One region of the Rahnella sp. JUb53 genome, then DNA from elsewhere that is predicted to be linked to it. Evidence: predicted binding sites of a transcription regulator. Region 1 holds the regulator's gene; each other region holds the start of a gene.
What was found. The regulator CRP, encoded in region 1, controls carbon source genes, mostly activating them, when cyclic AMP is high. The targets are predictions, from matches to a motif close to ATGTGANNNNNNTCACAT.

Region 1 (3,756 bases):
AAATTCGCGCTCGATGGGCAGCAGCGCAAAGCCCATCACTGTTTTATCGATATACACCACGGCATAACCGACAAATAGCAGGAAGATCATCAGGGAACGACTTTTCATAGCGGATATCCCTTTTTGTTATCACCACGTCAGATTTTCTCACTGCCGGATGAATCGTAAAATGCGACATGCATCACGTAATCAACTGAATAACAACATATTATTTTTCGCGATCCTGACGCTATCAGCTTTACAGCGTGACCATAAGATGCAATTTTTGGGCGGGTGATGCTTTTTACTGATAGGGATCGTGATGCGCTATTTGCCGAAATTGCAGCAACTGAAGGTTTTCCAGCAGGTTATCCGCAGCGGCAGTATTCGCGGCGCGGCGCGGGCGTTGAATCAGTCACAACCGGCGGTCAGCAGAACATTGCGTGAACTGGAACAAACGCTCGATACGCAGCTGATCGTGCGTGGCAATCAGGGGATGACGCTGACCGAAACGGGGCGGGCATTTGCACAGCGTATGCAATTTATCCTCGAAGAGCTTGAGCGCGCCGCCGATGAAATTCGCCAGATCGAACAATATTCGCAGGGCTCCGTCGCCATTGGATTTTCATCGCTGCTGGCGCTGACGGTTTTTCCCGGATTGGCAGGAGAATTTAAGACGCAGTTTCCGCAGTCCAAACTGCTGATCAAAGAAGGGCAACTTTCCACGTTATTACCTGCACTGCGCGAAGGGAAACTGGATTTCGCGGTCGGTACCGCCGGGCCGGGATTTCCGCTGGAAGATCTGGTACGTGAGCCACTGTTCAGCGCACCTTTCTGCGTTATCGCCCGGCGTGGACATCCGCTGGCAGGCTCCACAACTCTGGAGGAATTACAGGATGCGCGCTGGCTGTTGCCCGAAACGGATATGGGGTATTACCAGCAAATCAGGGTATCGATGGGAGGATTTCATCAGCCGGCAGCGGAAATGCCGGTGCATACAGATTCGGTGGTGTGCGGGCTAAATATGGTGTTGCAGTCTGATTATCTGACCATTGTGGCGCGCGCGATGAAAGCGCCGTTCGGATTGCAGGACAGGCTGAGTGTGCTCAATATCGATACCCTGCCGCAGGCAGAATACTGTGTGCTTTACTCGCAAAAATCGCCGCTGACGTTTGCCGCGCGGCGATTTTTGGATTTATTGCGCAGCCAGTGCCACGCCTATGACTGGTCGTAACTTATTCGACGCTGATCACTTCAAAGCTGTGCGTGATGGTCGCCGCTTTGCCGAGCATCAGGGACACAGAGCAGTACTTTTCCGCAGACAGGCTAACGGCACGTTCGACAATCTTATCGGTGAGATCTTTACCGGTGACGATAAAATGCAGATTGATGTGCGTGAACAGGCGCGGCGCTTCTTCGCGGCGTTGTGAGGTCAGCTTGACTTCACAATCACGCACGTCATTACGGCCTTTTTGCAAAATAGACACCACATCAATCGCGCTGCAACCGCCTGCGGACATCAGCAGCATTTCCATCGGGCTGGGTGCTTTATCGCCCGCATTACCATCCATAGAAATCTGGTGGCCTGACGCTGACTCGCCTAAAAACGTCAGCCCTTCTACCCATTTTACGCGTGCGTGCATGAACTATTCTCCCGGTGAATAAACTCGTCGAATTCCGCTCCCAGAGTACCCTTTCACCTAAAATCTGGCAACGTAACCCGATCGCCATCATGCTGAAGCGAGACAACAGAAGACAGCATTGCAAACCTGTGCTACAAACAAAGCCGAAACATACTTTCCAGTGAATTGCGGTGACGGTTTTCGCGGTTTAAGAACAGAACCCACGGTGATAACGGCAATAATCAGGCTGTTTCACCCCGACACCCGCTTGCAGCATTTCTGGGGAGTTATATGCTGAAAGGGCGCTTTTTTTATGAAGTGCCGTACAGGGAACTCTGAGCCCTGTGATTTTGGGCAGCGATAACAACAGAGGATAATAGCAAATGGTTCTCGGCAAGCCACAAACAGACCCGACTCTTGAATGGTTCCTGTCTCACTGTCATATACATAAGTATCCTTCTAAAAGTACGCTGATTCACCAGGGTGAAAAAGCCGAAACGCTTTACTACATCGTGAAAGGGTCAGTTGCTGTCCTTATCAAGGATGAAGAAGGCAAAGAAATGATACTGTCCTACCTTAACCAAGGTGACTTCATCGGCGAGCTGGGACTCTTCGAAGAAGGTCAGGAACGTAGTGCGTGGGTTCGTGCAAAAACTGCCTGTGAAGTGGCTGAAATTTCTTATAAAAAATTCCGCCAGCTGATTCAGGTTAACCCGGATATTCTGATGCGTCTTTCCGCGCAGATGGCAAACCGTCTGCAAGTGACGTCAGAGAAAGTCGGCAACCTGGCCTTCCTCGACGTAACAGGGCGTATCGCTCAAACTCTCCTTAATCTGGCTAAACAGCCTGATGCGATGACCCATCCGGACGGGATGCAAATCAAGATCACCCGTCAGGAAATCGGCCAAATCGTCGGTTGTTCACGTGAAACAGTCGGACGTATTCTCAAAATGCTTGAAGATCAAAGTCTGATCTCGGCACACGGTAAAACGATTGTCGTTTACGGCACACGTTAATCCCTTAAAAATCGGCGCGGCAGAACACTGTCGCGCCTTTTTTATGGGCTAAGCTTTATCCATGACGCTATGGCGAAGACTGTTTTACCATCCGGAAGTTAACTACGCGCTGCGCCAGACGCTGGTGTTGTGCCTGCCCGTTGGTATCTGCTGGTTGTTCGGCAATCTGCAAATGGGGCTGCTGTTCTCTCTTTGTCCTGCCTGCTGCAACGTCGCGGGCCTCGATACTCCGCATAAACGCTTTTTCAAACGCCTGATAATTGGCGGAACACTGTTTGCCGTGAGCAGTATTCTGCTGCAAGTCATGCTGGAAAACTGGCACATTCCCCTGCCGCTCATCATGCTGTCGCTGGCCTTGCTGTTAGGCGTGACCGGTGAAATCAGCCCGCTGCATGCACGTCTGTTGCCCGGTGCACTGGTCGCGACCATCTTCACGCTGAGCATGGTTGGCTTGCGTCCGATGTGGCAGGCACCGGTGCTTTTCGCCGCCGGCACGGCCTGGTACGGATTGTTTAACTGGGCGTGGTTTCGTATTTCGGAAGAACAGCCGATGCGCGAAACGCTCAGTCAGCTCTATCTGCAACTCGCGGATTACTTCGAAGCTAAATACAGCCTGCTGACGCAACACACCGATCCTGAAACCGCGTTACCCCCGTTGCTGACGCGACAGCAGCAGGTCATCGACCTGATTGCCCTGCTCTATCAGCAACTGCACATGCTGCCGCAACACGGCCATCATCATCACCATAAAAGACTGTTTCAACGTTTTCAGGTCGCGCTTGATTTGCAGGAGCACATCACGGTGAGCCTGCATCAGCCGGAAGAAGTGCAGAAGCTGGTGGAAGAAAGCCACGCCGAAGCGGTTATCCGCCGTAATGCGCAGGTGATTTCCGCCCGCCTGCGGGTCATCGCCGACGACATTCTTTATCACCGTTTATCCGCGCGGTTTACGATGGCCAACGAGCTGGCCGCGCTGGAGAAAATCGCCGCGCGCAATCCTGAGAACCCGGTCGGCCAGTTTTGCTACTACCACTTCAGCCGCATTGCGCGCCTGCTGCGGACACAGCGCCCGTTGTACAAACGTGACCTGATGAACACTCAGCCGCGTTTACCCTTCTGGCCTGCGCTGAAAAGCTATC
Region 2 (3,756 bases), on a different contig from region 1:
CAGGCATTGAGATTTTACAAACACTACGACACACCTTTTGGAGAGTTTATGCATTCCTCTGATCACAAAAACGAGAGCCGGACGTTCTTCGGTCATCCTTATCCGCTGGGTTCTCTGTTCTTCACAGAAATGTGGGAGCGGTTCTCGTTTTACGGTATCCGTCCCTTACTGATCCTGTTCATGGCAGCGACGGTGTATGACGGCGGCATGGGACTGGCGCGTGAAAACGCATCGGCCATCGTCGGTATCTTTGCGGGCTGTATGTATCTCGCGGCGCTGCCGGGCGGATGGCTGGCAGATAACTGGCTTGGGCAACAACGTGCAGTCTGGTACGGCTCGATCCTGATTGCGCTGGGTCACCTGGCGATTGCCTTGTCGGCGTTTATGGGCGACAACCTGTTCTTCATCGGCCTGATGTTTATCGTGCTGGGTTCCGGCCTGTTCAAGACCTGTATCTCGGTCATGGTCGGCACGCTGTATAAGAAGGGCGACGCACGCCGTGACGGCGGTTTCTCGCTGTTCTATATGGGCATCAACATGGGGTCGTTTATCGCACCGCTGATTTCCGGCTGGCTGATAAAATCGCATGGCTGGCACTGGGGCTTTGGTATCGGTGGTATCGGTATGCTGGTGGCGCTGATTATCTTCCGCGTTTATGCCGTACCGGCAATGAAACGCTATGACAGCGAAGTCGGTCTGGATTCCACCTGGAACAATCCTGTCGCGAAGAAAAACGGCGTCGGTGCCTGGTTACTGGCGCTGGCCGTCGGCGTGGCTGTCGTTGTAACGCTGATTGCGCAGGGCGTGATTGTCATCAATCCGGTCGCTGTCGCCAGCGTGCTGGTGTACGTGATTGCGGCATCCGTCGCCCTGTACTTTATCTACCTGTTCCTGTTCGCCGGGCTTAACCGCAAAGAGCGCGCCAGACTGCTGGTCTGCTTTATCCTGCTGGTTTCCGCCGCGTTCTTCTGGTCTGCGTTCGAGCAAAAACCGACCTCGTTCAACCTGTTTGCGAATGACTACACCAACCGCATGATCGGCGATTTTGAAATCCCGGCGGTCTGGTTCCAGTCTGTCAATGCGTTGTTTATCATCCTGCTGGCACCGGTATTTAGCTGGGCGTGGCCGATGATGGCACGTAAAAACATCCGTCCGAGCAGCATCACCAAGTTCATTATCGGTATTTTGTGCGCAGCGGCAGGCTTTGGCCTGATGATGCTGGCGGCGCAAAACGTGCTGAACAGCGGCGGCGCAGGCGTTTCACCGTTCTGGCTGGTGGGCAGTATTCTGATGCTGACGCTCGGCGAGCTGTGTCTGAGCCCGATCGGTCTGGCGACCATGACATTGCTGGCACCGGAGAGAATGCGCGGTCAGATGATGGGGCTGTGGTTCTGTGCCAGTGCGCTGGGTAACCTGGCGGCGGGTCTGATCGGCGGTCACGTGAAAGCCGATCAGCTGGATATGCTGCCTGATCTCTTTGCGCGTTGTTCCATCGCGTTGCTTATCTGTGCTGCCGTATTGTTCGTGCTGATTATTCCGGTACGTAGAATGCTGGAAAACGCACAGGCCAGTTCAGAACAGAAACCTGTCACTCACGCCTGACGGGAAATGATGTGATTATCGACCCGTAACCGGTCGGTGCAGTAAACAGAAATGAGGTGGTCTTCGGACTGCCTCATTTTTTTTGATCATATCCATGTTACCGGTATCACATTAATCAAAAAACATAAGAAATTTATAACATCTCGCAATTGTGACTGCCTTTTAACCATTCTATAACAAGTCCTCGGACCACGGACGGACTGACTTTTTTGTGTTTAACCCTACAAAAGGCAGGACGAAAAATGACGGCGAAGTTATCCGTAAAAGAAAAAATCAGCTACGGTCTGGGAGATATGGCGAGCCATATTGGCCTGGATAACGTGATTATATTTTTGACGTTTTATTACACCGATGTCGTGGGATTACCGGCGGTTTTCGTCGGGACAATGTTTCTGGTCGCCCGCGTGGCGGATGCGATTGTTGACCCTGCAATGGGGTTAATCGCCGACCGCACGCAAACCCGTTTTGGTAAGTTCCGTCCTTATATTCTGTGGCTTGCGCTGCCGTTTGGTGCCAGTTGTTTACTGGTTTACGCGGTGCCGGAATCGCTGTCTTTGGGCGGCAAAATGGTTTATGCCAGCGTCACGTATTGCGTGATGATGCTGATGTATACCGCCATCAACATTCCTTACTGCTCGATGGGGGCGATTATTACGCCGGATAACACCCAGCGTATTTCTCTGCAATCTTACCGGTTTTTCCTCGCCACGCTCGGCGGCGCGATGTCCACTTTCCTGATGATGCCGCTGGCAGAAATGATCGGTGGCGGTAATAAGCTCGACGGCTATTTCGGCGCGATGGCCATCATGGCGTCGATTGCCGTGGTGATGTTCCTGCTGTGTTTTCTCAACACCAAAGAACGTATCAGCGCACCGCCAACGCACGAGAATTTCCTCTCTGATTTGCGCGATTTAGTGCGTAACGATCAGTGGCGTGTGGTCGCGGCGCTGATCTTCTTCAACATCTCATTCGGCGTCGTCCGCCTTGGCGCGATGATGTATTACGTCACTTATTATCTTGGCAATGGCAGCTACTTTATGTGGCTGCTGGCGGCGCACATTATCGGTAAAAGTCTCGGCAGTTTGCTGGTCAAACCGCTGACCCGCAACCGCAGCAAACTGGCGGCGTTTACGCTGTGCGCCATTCTGACCGGCTTGCTGAGCATGGCGATATTCTTCGTTCCGGCGTGGATTTCCCTGCTGGTCGGCATGACGTTGCTGGTGTCCACGTTCTATCAGGTCACGACTACGCTGATGTGGGTGATGATGTCCGACGTGGTGGATTACGGCGAATACAAACAGGGCAAACGCATGGACGGTACCGTGTTCTCGACCTTGCTGGCGATCCTCAAAATGGGGATGGCGGTGAGCGGGGCGGTGGTCGGCTGGACACTCGGCATGAGCGGTTATGTGCCGCACGCCGCGCAACAAAATACCGCCGCGATGCTGTCAATTATCGCGCTGTTCTCACTGGTGCCGGGCGTGTTGTCGATGTTCAGCGCGCTGTCGATGCGCTGGTACAAGCTTAACGACGCGACCATGAAACAGATTAATCAGTCCAAAATTTCACGGGAACACGAGCCTGTCCCTCAGGCCACCTTGCATACACAGGAGTCCGCATGAGCGAATTAATCGCCGAAAAAAACCGTATCCTCTGGCATTTCGATCAGCAAACGCTGGTGATTGAACCCTGGGGTGAAAACAGCCTGCGCGTTCGCGCTACCTGCCGGCCTGAACTGAATGAACATCTTTGGGCGCTGCTGCCGCAAACCGAACAGCCGCAAACTGACATCAGCCGTGGCATGGAAACGCTGAGCATCCGCAACGGCAACATAACGGCGACGGTCAATATCAAAGGGCAGCTGGCGTTTTATAACCAGCGCGGGGAGCTGATCCTCGAGGAGTTCTGGCGTCAGCGTTCTACGGTCGGTATCGGCGCGACGGAGAAAAGTCAGGACAAATACATCAGCGCGCTGAAGATGGATGCGCGCGAATTCAAGGCCATTCCGGGCGGCAAGCATCAGCTCACCGTGCGTTTTGAGTCGCGCCCCGACGAGAAAATCTACGGCATGGGGCAATATCAGCAAAGCTGTCTGGATCTGAAAGGCTGCACGCTGGAACTGGCGCAGCGCAACTCGCAGGCCAGCGTACCCTT
Region 3 (3,756 bases), on a different contig from region 1:
TCGGGAACATTGACGATCTGAGTTGCAAAACTTACAGAGGTAAACAGTGTGCTCGTCAACATAAGGAGTAAAGCGGGGAAATTATTCTTTTTGAAATCCATAATCTACATCTCCATATTAGCTTGCTAGGTTAATTTCAAACTCACCATATCATTAATATTAAGTTTTGAAATTAGCTAATTAAATTAGTAGATCATGTGTTTTATAATCTTCCTTTTTGGAAAAATTAAATACACCATTAAAAAAAGTTAATGCTTTATATGAATGTATAACTGGCTGGAAATAGATATACCACCATTATTTCCAGCTCAGTGCATTTAACCGCGTCCCACCAGCGGCATGGCGCTCGCCATGACGGTCATGGTCAGCACGTTGGTATCCAGCGGTAAACCGGCCATAAACGCCACCGCCTCGCCGACGCGTTCCACCGGGATCACCGGTTCTTCGGCAATATGTCCGTCGGCTTGCATTCTGCCCGCCAGCGCCTTATTGCCCATATCTGTGGCCGCATTACCGATATCAATTTGCCCGCAGGCAATATTAAACGCTCGCCCGTCCAGCGCCGTGGACTTGGTCAGCCCGGTAATGGCGTGTTTGCTGGCGGTGTAGGGTGCGGAATTCGGGCGCGGCGACTGTGCTGAAATCGAGCCGTTATTGATGATGCGTCCGCCCTGCGGCGATTGCTGTTTCATCAGTTTCACCGCCGCCTGCGTACATAAAAATGCGCCGGTCAGATTGGTATTGATCACCGACAGCCAGTCTTCCACCGGCAGTTCTTCGATTGGAACATCCTTTACGTTATTACCGGCGTTATTGAACAGTAAATCCAGACGCCCGAAGGTTTCCTGAATATCCTGGAACAGCGCGGCGACCGATTGCGGGCTGGTCACATCCAGCTGGCGCGCCACCGCCTGTCCCGGCGCAAACAGCGCGACAGCCTGCTCCAGCTTTTCTTTGTTTCGTCCGGCCAGGATCACGGTAAATCCAGTCGCTTCCAGCGCTTTGGCGGCGCTCAGGCCAATACCGCTGCCCCCGCCAGTGATTAATGCGATTTTGTTCATTGGGCCTCCTAGACCGCAGCTAACATGCCGCCATCGATGAATAAAAGATGACCATTTACAAAATCTGAGGCCTTAGACGACAGATAAACCGCGCCGCCGACCAGCTCTTCCGGATTGCCCCAGCGTGCAGCCGGAGTGCGTTTGCACAACCATTCTGAGAACTCTTTGTTATCCACCAGGGCCTGTGTCATATCCGTTTTGAAATAGCCCGGCGCGATGCCGTTGACCTGAATATTGTAGCGCGCCAGCTCGACACACATGCCGCGGGTCAGCATTTTTACCGCACCCTTTGAAGCGGCGTATGGCGTGATGGTGTCGCGACCCAGCTCACTTTGCATCGAACCGATATTGATGATTTTGCCGCGCTCGCGCTGGATCATGTATCGCGCTACCGCCTGAGAAACCAGGAATACAGATTTCTGATTCACGGCAATCACGTCGTCCCAGTCTTTTTCCGGAAACTCAGTGAATTTATGGCGACGCTGAATACCGGCGTTATTTACCAGCACATCAATCGGCCCGATGGTGCTTTCGATATGATCGATCGCCTGATTCACCGCCTGACTGCTGGTGACATCAAAAGAAACGGCATGGGCGATAAAGCCTTCAGCACGCAGGGCTTCAGCGGCTTTTTGTGTCGACTCCGGTTGTGTGCCGTTGACGATAATTTCTGCGCCATGCTGCGCCAGCCCTTTCGCCAGCAGGAAACCCAGACCGCGCGTCGAGCCGGTAATCAGAATCTTTTTATTATCCAGTGAAAAGAGATTTGTCATGACGTTGGCCTTATTGAATGCAGATTTGAAAAGTTAGCTTCACTACACCGGTTTACCCCGCGCCAAACTGTGATGCAGATCACCTCACGGAATGTTAAAAAACCCTGTTACTCCCGGTGTGATCCTCATCATTTTGATAACAATTTCCGGCGCTTTCTGTTTCAATAACAAGGTATCTTTGCAGGCCCAATCAGGAAAATTCCGCATGAGAAATCAGCGCGTGACATTACAGGACATCGCCCAACTGGCGGACGTCACAAAGATGACGGTCAGCCGTTTTCTGCGCACGCCGGAAAAGGTGTCTCCTGAAACCCGCGAACGCATTACGAAGGTGATGGAAGAAGTGGGATATCCGCTGGAAGAAGCCCGCGGACCGGCCAAAGCGCCGCGTATCGGCATCTTAGTGCCCTCGTTCAACAACCAGATTTTCTCCGATTTGCTGGCTGGCATTGAGTCGGTCACTTCCGCACAGGGCTTTCAGACGCTGGTGGTCAATTACGATTACAGCAAAGAACGCGAAGAAGAACATATCGTCAATCTGCTGGGTTATCAGCTGGCAGGGCTGATCCTGACCGATTCCGTGCATACGCTGAAAGCCGATAAGTACCTGAATGCTTCTGAAATTCCTGTCGCACAGGTGATGGATCTCGATGACACGCACGGGCGCATTGCGGTCGGTTTTGATAATCAGCAGGCCGGTTACGATATGGCGAATACCCTCCTCGCCAGCGGCAAAGAGCATGTGGTGTATTTCGGTTCGATGTCGGATGCCCGTGACCAGAAACGTTATCAGGGTTACAGCCGCGCCATGACTGAACGGGGTCTGACGCCGGTACATATCACGCCCAATAAAGTTTCATCGGTGTCTATCGGCGCCGGAATGTTAGCCATGGCGCGTCAGTTATATCCGCAAACTAACGCGATTTTATGTACCAATGACGATATTGCGGTCGGCGTGTTACAGGAATGTATCAAATTAGGCATCCGCGTTCCGCAGGACATGGCGATTTCGGGCTTCCATGGATTAGATATCGGGCTGGCGACCACACCATTACTGGCGAGCGTGATCACGCCGCGCTTTGAGATGGGTAAAGTGGTGGCTGAGATTTTGCTTAAAAAAATCAGAAAGTTGCCGACAATCGAACGCGTGGATCTGCACTACCGAATTTCCCTCGGCGGCACGATTTAATTCTTCTTTCAGCCTCCATTTCGCCCCTCAATCCTGCACGCGAACTCCGGTGCAGGATCACGTATGTGGTAACACCTTTTCTTAACATAATTCAACGTGACGCCTGTCACGAAATACTTTCCTCAAAATGCTTTTATTAAGTCATCGCCGAAAGACGAAATAGTAATTAGTAAATTAAACGTCGCATTGAACATGCTCTAAATAATTCGGGTTGCGGGAAGGCGGCAAGGCCGTTAATCCCCGGGAGCTTACACAAGTAAGTGACCGGGCTTGGCGGGCGCAGCCAACGCATCTGCAACCTGAAGTATGACGAGCATCACCGAGGATCACAGAATGGATAATAAGATTCCTAAGGCCCGCTGGTTACGTGTTATTACACCAATACTTATCGCCTGCATTATTTCCTTCATGGACAGGGTTAATATTAGTTTCGCCATGCCCGGCGGTATGGACGCGGAATTAGGGATTACCGCTTCAATGGCCGGACTGGCCGCCGGTATATTCTTTATCGGTTATCTATTCCTGCAGGTTCCGGGTGGCAGTCTGGCGGTTCACGGCAGCGGACGGAAATTTATCGCCTGCTCGCTGATTGCCTGGGCGGTGATCTCCATCCTGACCGGCTTTATCACCAATCAGTATCAGTTGCTGTTCCTGCGCTTTGCGCTGGGTGTGGCAGAAGGCGGGATGTTGCCGGTGGTGCTGACCATGGTTAGCAACTGGTTCCCGGATAAGG
Region 4 (3,756 bases), on a different contig from region 1:
CGCATCAAAATCAAACCCTTTCAGTACTATCTGGCGGTTATAGCGCAGGGCTTCAGCGTCCGTCAGTTCCGGCAGAGTCGCCATGTTCAGCTCCGCAGCAGCGCGTTAAAAGGCTCGACTTCAACGATTTCACCAGCCGTAACATTGTCGCGTTCACGCTCAAGCACGATAAAACAGTTAGCCTGGCTGAAGGAGCTGAAGACGTGCGATCCCTGATGGCCGGTAGTGCGCACTTCCAGCTGACCTTCTGCATTGGTGCTGAAAATACCGCGCTGGAAATCGAGGCGGCCGGGCGATTTTTTCAGTGGCGTTACGGCTTTCGCTTTCAGGCGTGGCGGGAACTGCCAGGCACTGTGACCGGAAAGCTGAGCGATAAATGGCTGAACCAGCTGATAAAACGTCAGTGCAGCCGACACCGGATTCCCCGGCAGTCCGCAGAACCAGCTGTCTTTCAGTTTTCCGAAAGCAAACGGTTTGCCCGGTTTCATGGCCAGTTTCCAGAAACCAATTTCGCCCAGTTCATCCAGCATCTGTTTGGTGTAATCGGCCTCACCGACGGAAACACCGCCGCTGGAAATCACCAAATCGACAAATTCATTGGCTTCTTCAAACGCTTTACGCAATGCCTGCGGATCGTCGCGGATAATGCCTAAATCCAGCACCGTACAGCCGAGTTGCTCGAGCATCAGCCGCACGGCAAACCGGTTCGTGTCATAAATCTGGCCTTCCTGCAGAGGCGTACCGACAGGTTGCAGCTCATCACCGGTGGAAAATACGGCGACTTTCAGCGGCTTCCAGACCTGTACTTCAGTCACGCCAAGGGACGCCAGCAGCGGTAATTCGGCCGCCCCCAGACGCACGCCCGCAGGCAAAACGCTGTCGCCTTGCTTAATGTCGTCACCCATCAGGCGGATATTCTGGCCTTTTTGCGCCGTTGCTGTGAAACGTATTCCCGCGTCTGAAACTTCTGCCTGTTCCTGCATGATCACTGTGTCGGCACCGGCCGGAACCGGCGCACCGGTCATGATGCGGATACAGGTTCCGGCAGGCCATTCGCCATGAAAAGGCGCGCCGGCAAAGGCTTTTCCCGCCACCGGGAGGACAGCGCCCTCGTGCAGATCTTCAATGCGCAGGGCATAACCGTCCATCGCGGAGTTATCAAAAGGCGGGACAAAAATCGGGGAAAGCACCGGCGCCGCAGTAATACGGCCAGCGGCGGTTGCCAGTGGCAACGATTCGGCATCCTGCGCTGTTTTTTTCGGAACGTAAGCGCGCATTTTATCCAGCGCTTCCTGAAGTGAGATCAAACCTGCAGTGTTGAATTCCATCAAAATTCCTTAGTGATTCAGTCCGGCGACGCGGGCGTACTCACCGGCGACGGACGGGAAAATGGGGCATGAGCATAGTATGACAGAGAATCGGGACGAACCAAAAACCGCTGAAGGCGTAAAAACTTCGTGGGGATTTCTGAAAAATTGAGATCGATCCCAAAATTACGGATGTAACGCGGTTATCATAGTTACCGTTATTTGTGATTTGTGTCACATATCTGTCATATACACAGGAATAACCGGTGCTTAAAAAAAATCGCCATCAGGCCATCCTTCAGTTGGTAGAACAACATGAAGTGTTACAGGTTAGCGAACTGGCACAATCGCTGGATGTGAGTCTTGAAACGATCCGACGTGATTTGAGTGAAATGCAGGACAAGGGATTGATTTTACGCCGCCATGGACGCGCGCGTCGTCTGGCCGCTCAGCCAGAAACATCCTGGCTAAACAGTTTGCAGCGTTGCCCGCAGCTTTAAAGGCGCAGCTAAATAAGAAAAGGGAAGGCTTTTAAGCCTTCCCTTTTTTATGCATGAATTTATGCGTAGTAAATGTTATGCCGCCATTTCGCGGTGGATTTTTTCCGCTTTACTGCGCACACCGGCGATGATCACCGCCAGCACCAGCAGAACGTAAGATACGGTCGCAATATTCAGTGCCCAGAACAGGCCGTATTCGCGGTAAATGAATGATGAGAAGGAAGCGAAAATCAGCGTACCGACTGAAGCCGTCGTCAGCAGCGCAGAGGTCAGCGTTGGAGGTGAGTTTTTCACCTGCAGGCTGCCGTAGCTCATCAGGCCGGAGAACATACCGGAGTTACAGAAGCCGAACAGGCCAACGGCAATCATCACCAGCGTGGTGTTTTCGTTGTGTGTCACCACAAACAGGCTGATTAACCCGACGATGGCCGACGCAAACAGGAAGGTACGCAGTTTCACAAAACGCACGGTGAACTGGTTCAGGAACAGGCCAATCGCTTTCACCATCCAGTAAGTGGTGATGTAGATCGCCGCTTTGTCAGTGTCCAGACCGAAATGCTCATGCAACCAGCTTGGCATCCACAGGGTGAAAACCAGCTCGCTGAAGACGAAGGCGAACAGGGCAAAACATAGCACGTACGCCGCGAAGCCCCACGGCTCTTTCGCTTCCCGCTCGCTTTTCGCCACTTTTTCCGGCTGCGCAACGGTCGGGAATTTCTGACCCACACACAGCAGGATCATCAGCACGCTCAGCGTACCCATGATGCCGTACATCGCCAGCCAGCTCGCGCCATGCTTGAACAGGAAACCGAGCACCAGAGACAACGTCATGCCGGAAAGCGCAAAGAAGAAGTCGGTGAAGATTAAGTTGGCGGAACGCTTTTTCGGGTCGTCATTAATACGCACAACCAGATAGCTGCCAATCGACATCATCAGGCCAGCTGTCGCACCAATCAGGAAAACGCCGATGCCGAACAGGGTAATCGACGGCATCACGAACAGCGCGATACAGGTCAGGATGGTGACAATTGACCCGGTGATCAGCTGCTTGCCCAGATCGAACTTACGCATCAGGATGCCACTGATCATAATCGGCAGGAATAAACCGATGTTCATCAGTGAGAACATGAGGCCGATAAAGGCCGGATCTTTATTAAAAGCCGTCGCGACTGGCCCGATAACAATACCCAGAGTGGAGACGAGGCCCCCTGTAAAAAAGTAACTTAGCCATGAGATCACATTAATCCGGCGGCGGTTATAAACAGTTTCCATAAACTGATTTCCTAAAAAGAGAAAATAAAAAGTCGCGGTAAGCTTATCCAGAGGTGCTTTTGCCGCGATTAGGACGTTTATTATTGCTGTTCTCTGGTGATTTGTCCCGCATGTATATTCAATTGCAGCATTTGTTTTTCCTAAACAATCTAAGCAATTAGCGCCATTTTGGTGGCGATGCATTTCTGCTTTACATACTGTAGCGGGCTAAATATAGTCAAAAAACAGGTCAACATCTTCCATACATAAATACAACATCGAAAGGTGCAGTGCTAATGAGTTCTTCTACTGATAATTCAGCGGCTTCCGTTTCGAACAAGAAGCGTCCGGTCATTGCTATTCATGGTGGTGCCGGGGCAATAACCCGTGCGGCAATGAGCGCCGAAAAAGAACAACTTTACCTGGCCGAACTGGAAAGGATTGTCAGTGCCGGGCAGGCGATTCTGGCCGCGGGTGGCAGCGCACTGGACGCCGTAACCGAAGCCGTGCGCCTGCTGGAAGAATGCCCGTTATTTAATGCCGGTAAAGGTGCGGTATTTACCCATCAGGGTACGCATGAATTAGATGCCTGCATTATGGATGGCCGCACGCTGGATGCCGGTGCGATTTGCGGCGTCAGCCATATCCGCAATCCTGTTCTGACCGCCCGTAAGGTGCTGGAAAACAGCCCGCACGTC

Region 2: the regulator CRP is predicted to act here: its motif matches at 1,697-1,714, upstream of EC840_RS07445 (glycoside-pentoside-hexuronide (GPH):cation symporter).
Region 3: the regulator CRP is predicted to act here: its motif matches at 1,951-1,968, upstream of idnO (gluconate 5-dehydrogenase).
Region 4: the regulator CRP is predicted to act here: its motif matches at 1,530-1,547, upstream of EC840_RS11660 (DeoR family transcriptional regulator).

What each region holds. Positions count from the first base shown of each region.
Region 1 is NZ_SLYT01000011.1:20,791-24,546, forward strand. It holds gene EC840_RS21050 (MFS transporter) at 1-108, opposite strand, end outside; gene EC840_RS21055 (LysR substrate-binding domain-containing protein) at 302-1,213, shown strand; gene EC840_RS21060 (OsmC family protein) at 1,215-1,622, opposite strand; gene crp (cAMP-activated global transcriptional regulator CRP) at 1,985-2,617, shown strand; gene EC840_RS21070 (YccS/YhfK family putative transporter) at 2,679-3,756, shown strand, end outside.
Region 2 is NZ_SLYT01000002.1:619,305-623,060, forward strand. It holds gene EC840_RS07440 (peptide MFS transporter) at 49-1,602, shown strand; gene EC840_RS07445 (glycoside-pentoside-hexuronide (GPH):cation symporter) at 1,845-3,224, shown strand; gene EC840_RS07450 (glycoside hydrolase family 31 protein) at 3,221-3,756, shown strand, end outside.
Region 3 is NZ_SLYT01000004.1:378,684-382,439, forward strand. It holds gene EC840_RS12260 (leucine-rich repeat domain-containing protein) at 1-101, opposite strand, end outside; gene EC840_RS12265 (SDR family oxidoreductase) at 318-1,061, opposite strand; gene idnO (gluconate 5-dehydrogenase) at 1,070-1,834, opposite strand; gene EC840_RS12275 (LacI family DNA-binding transcriptional regulator) at 2,040-3,023, shown strand; gene EC840_RS12280 (MFS transporter) at 3,357-3,756, shown strand, end outside.
Region 4 is NZ_SLYT01000004.1:240,327-244,082, reverse strand. It holds gene moeB (molybdopterin-synthase adenylyltransferase MoeB) at 1-84, opposite strand, end outside; gene moeA (molybdopterin molybdotransferase MoeA) at 87-1,331, opposite strand; gene EC840_RS11660 (DeoR family transcriptional regulator) at 1,574-1,807, shown strand; gene tsgA (MFS transporter TsgA) at 1,883-3,079, opposite strand; gene EC840_RS11650 (isoaspartyl peptidase/L-asparaginase) at 3,355-3,756, shown strand, end outside.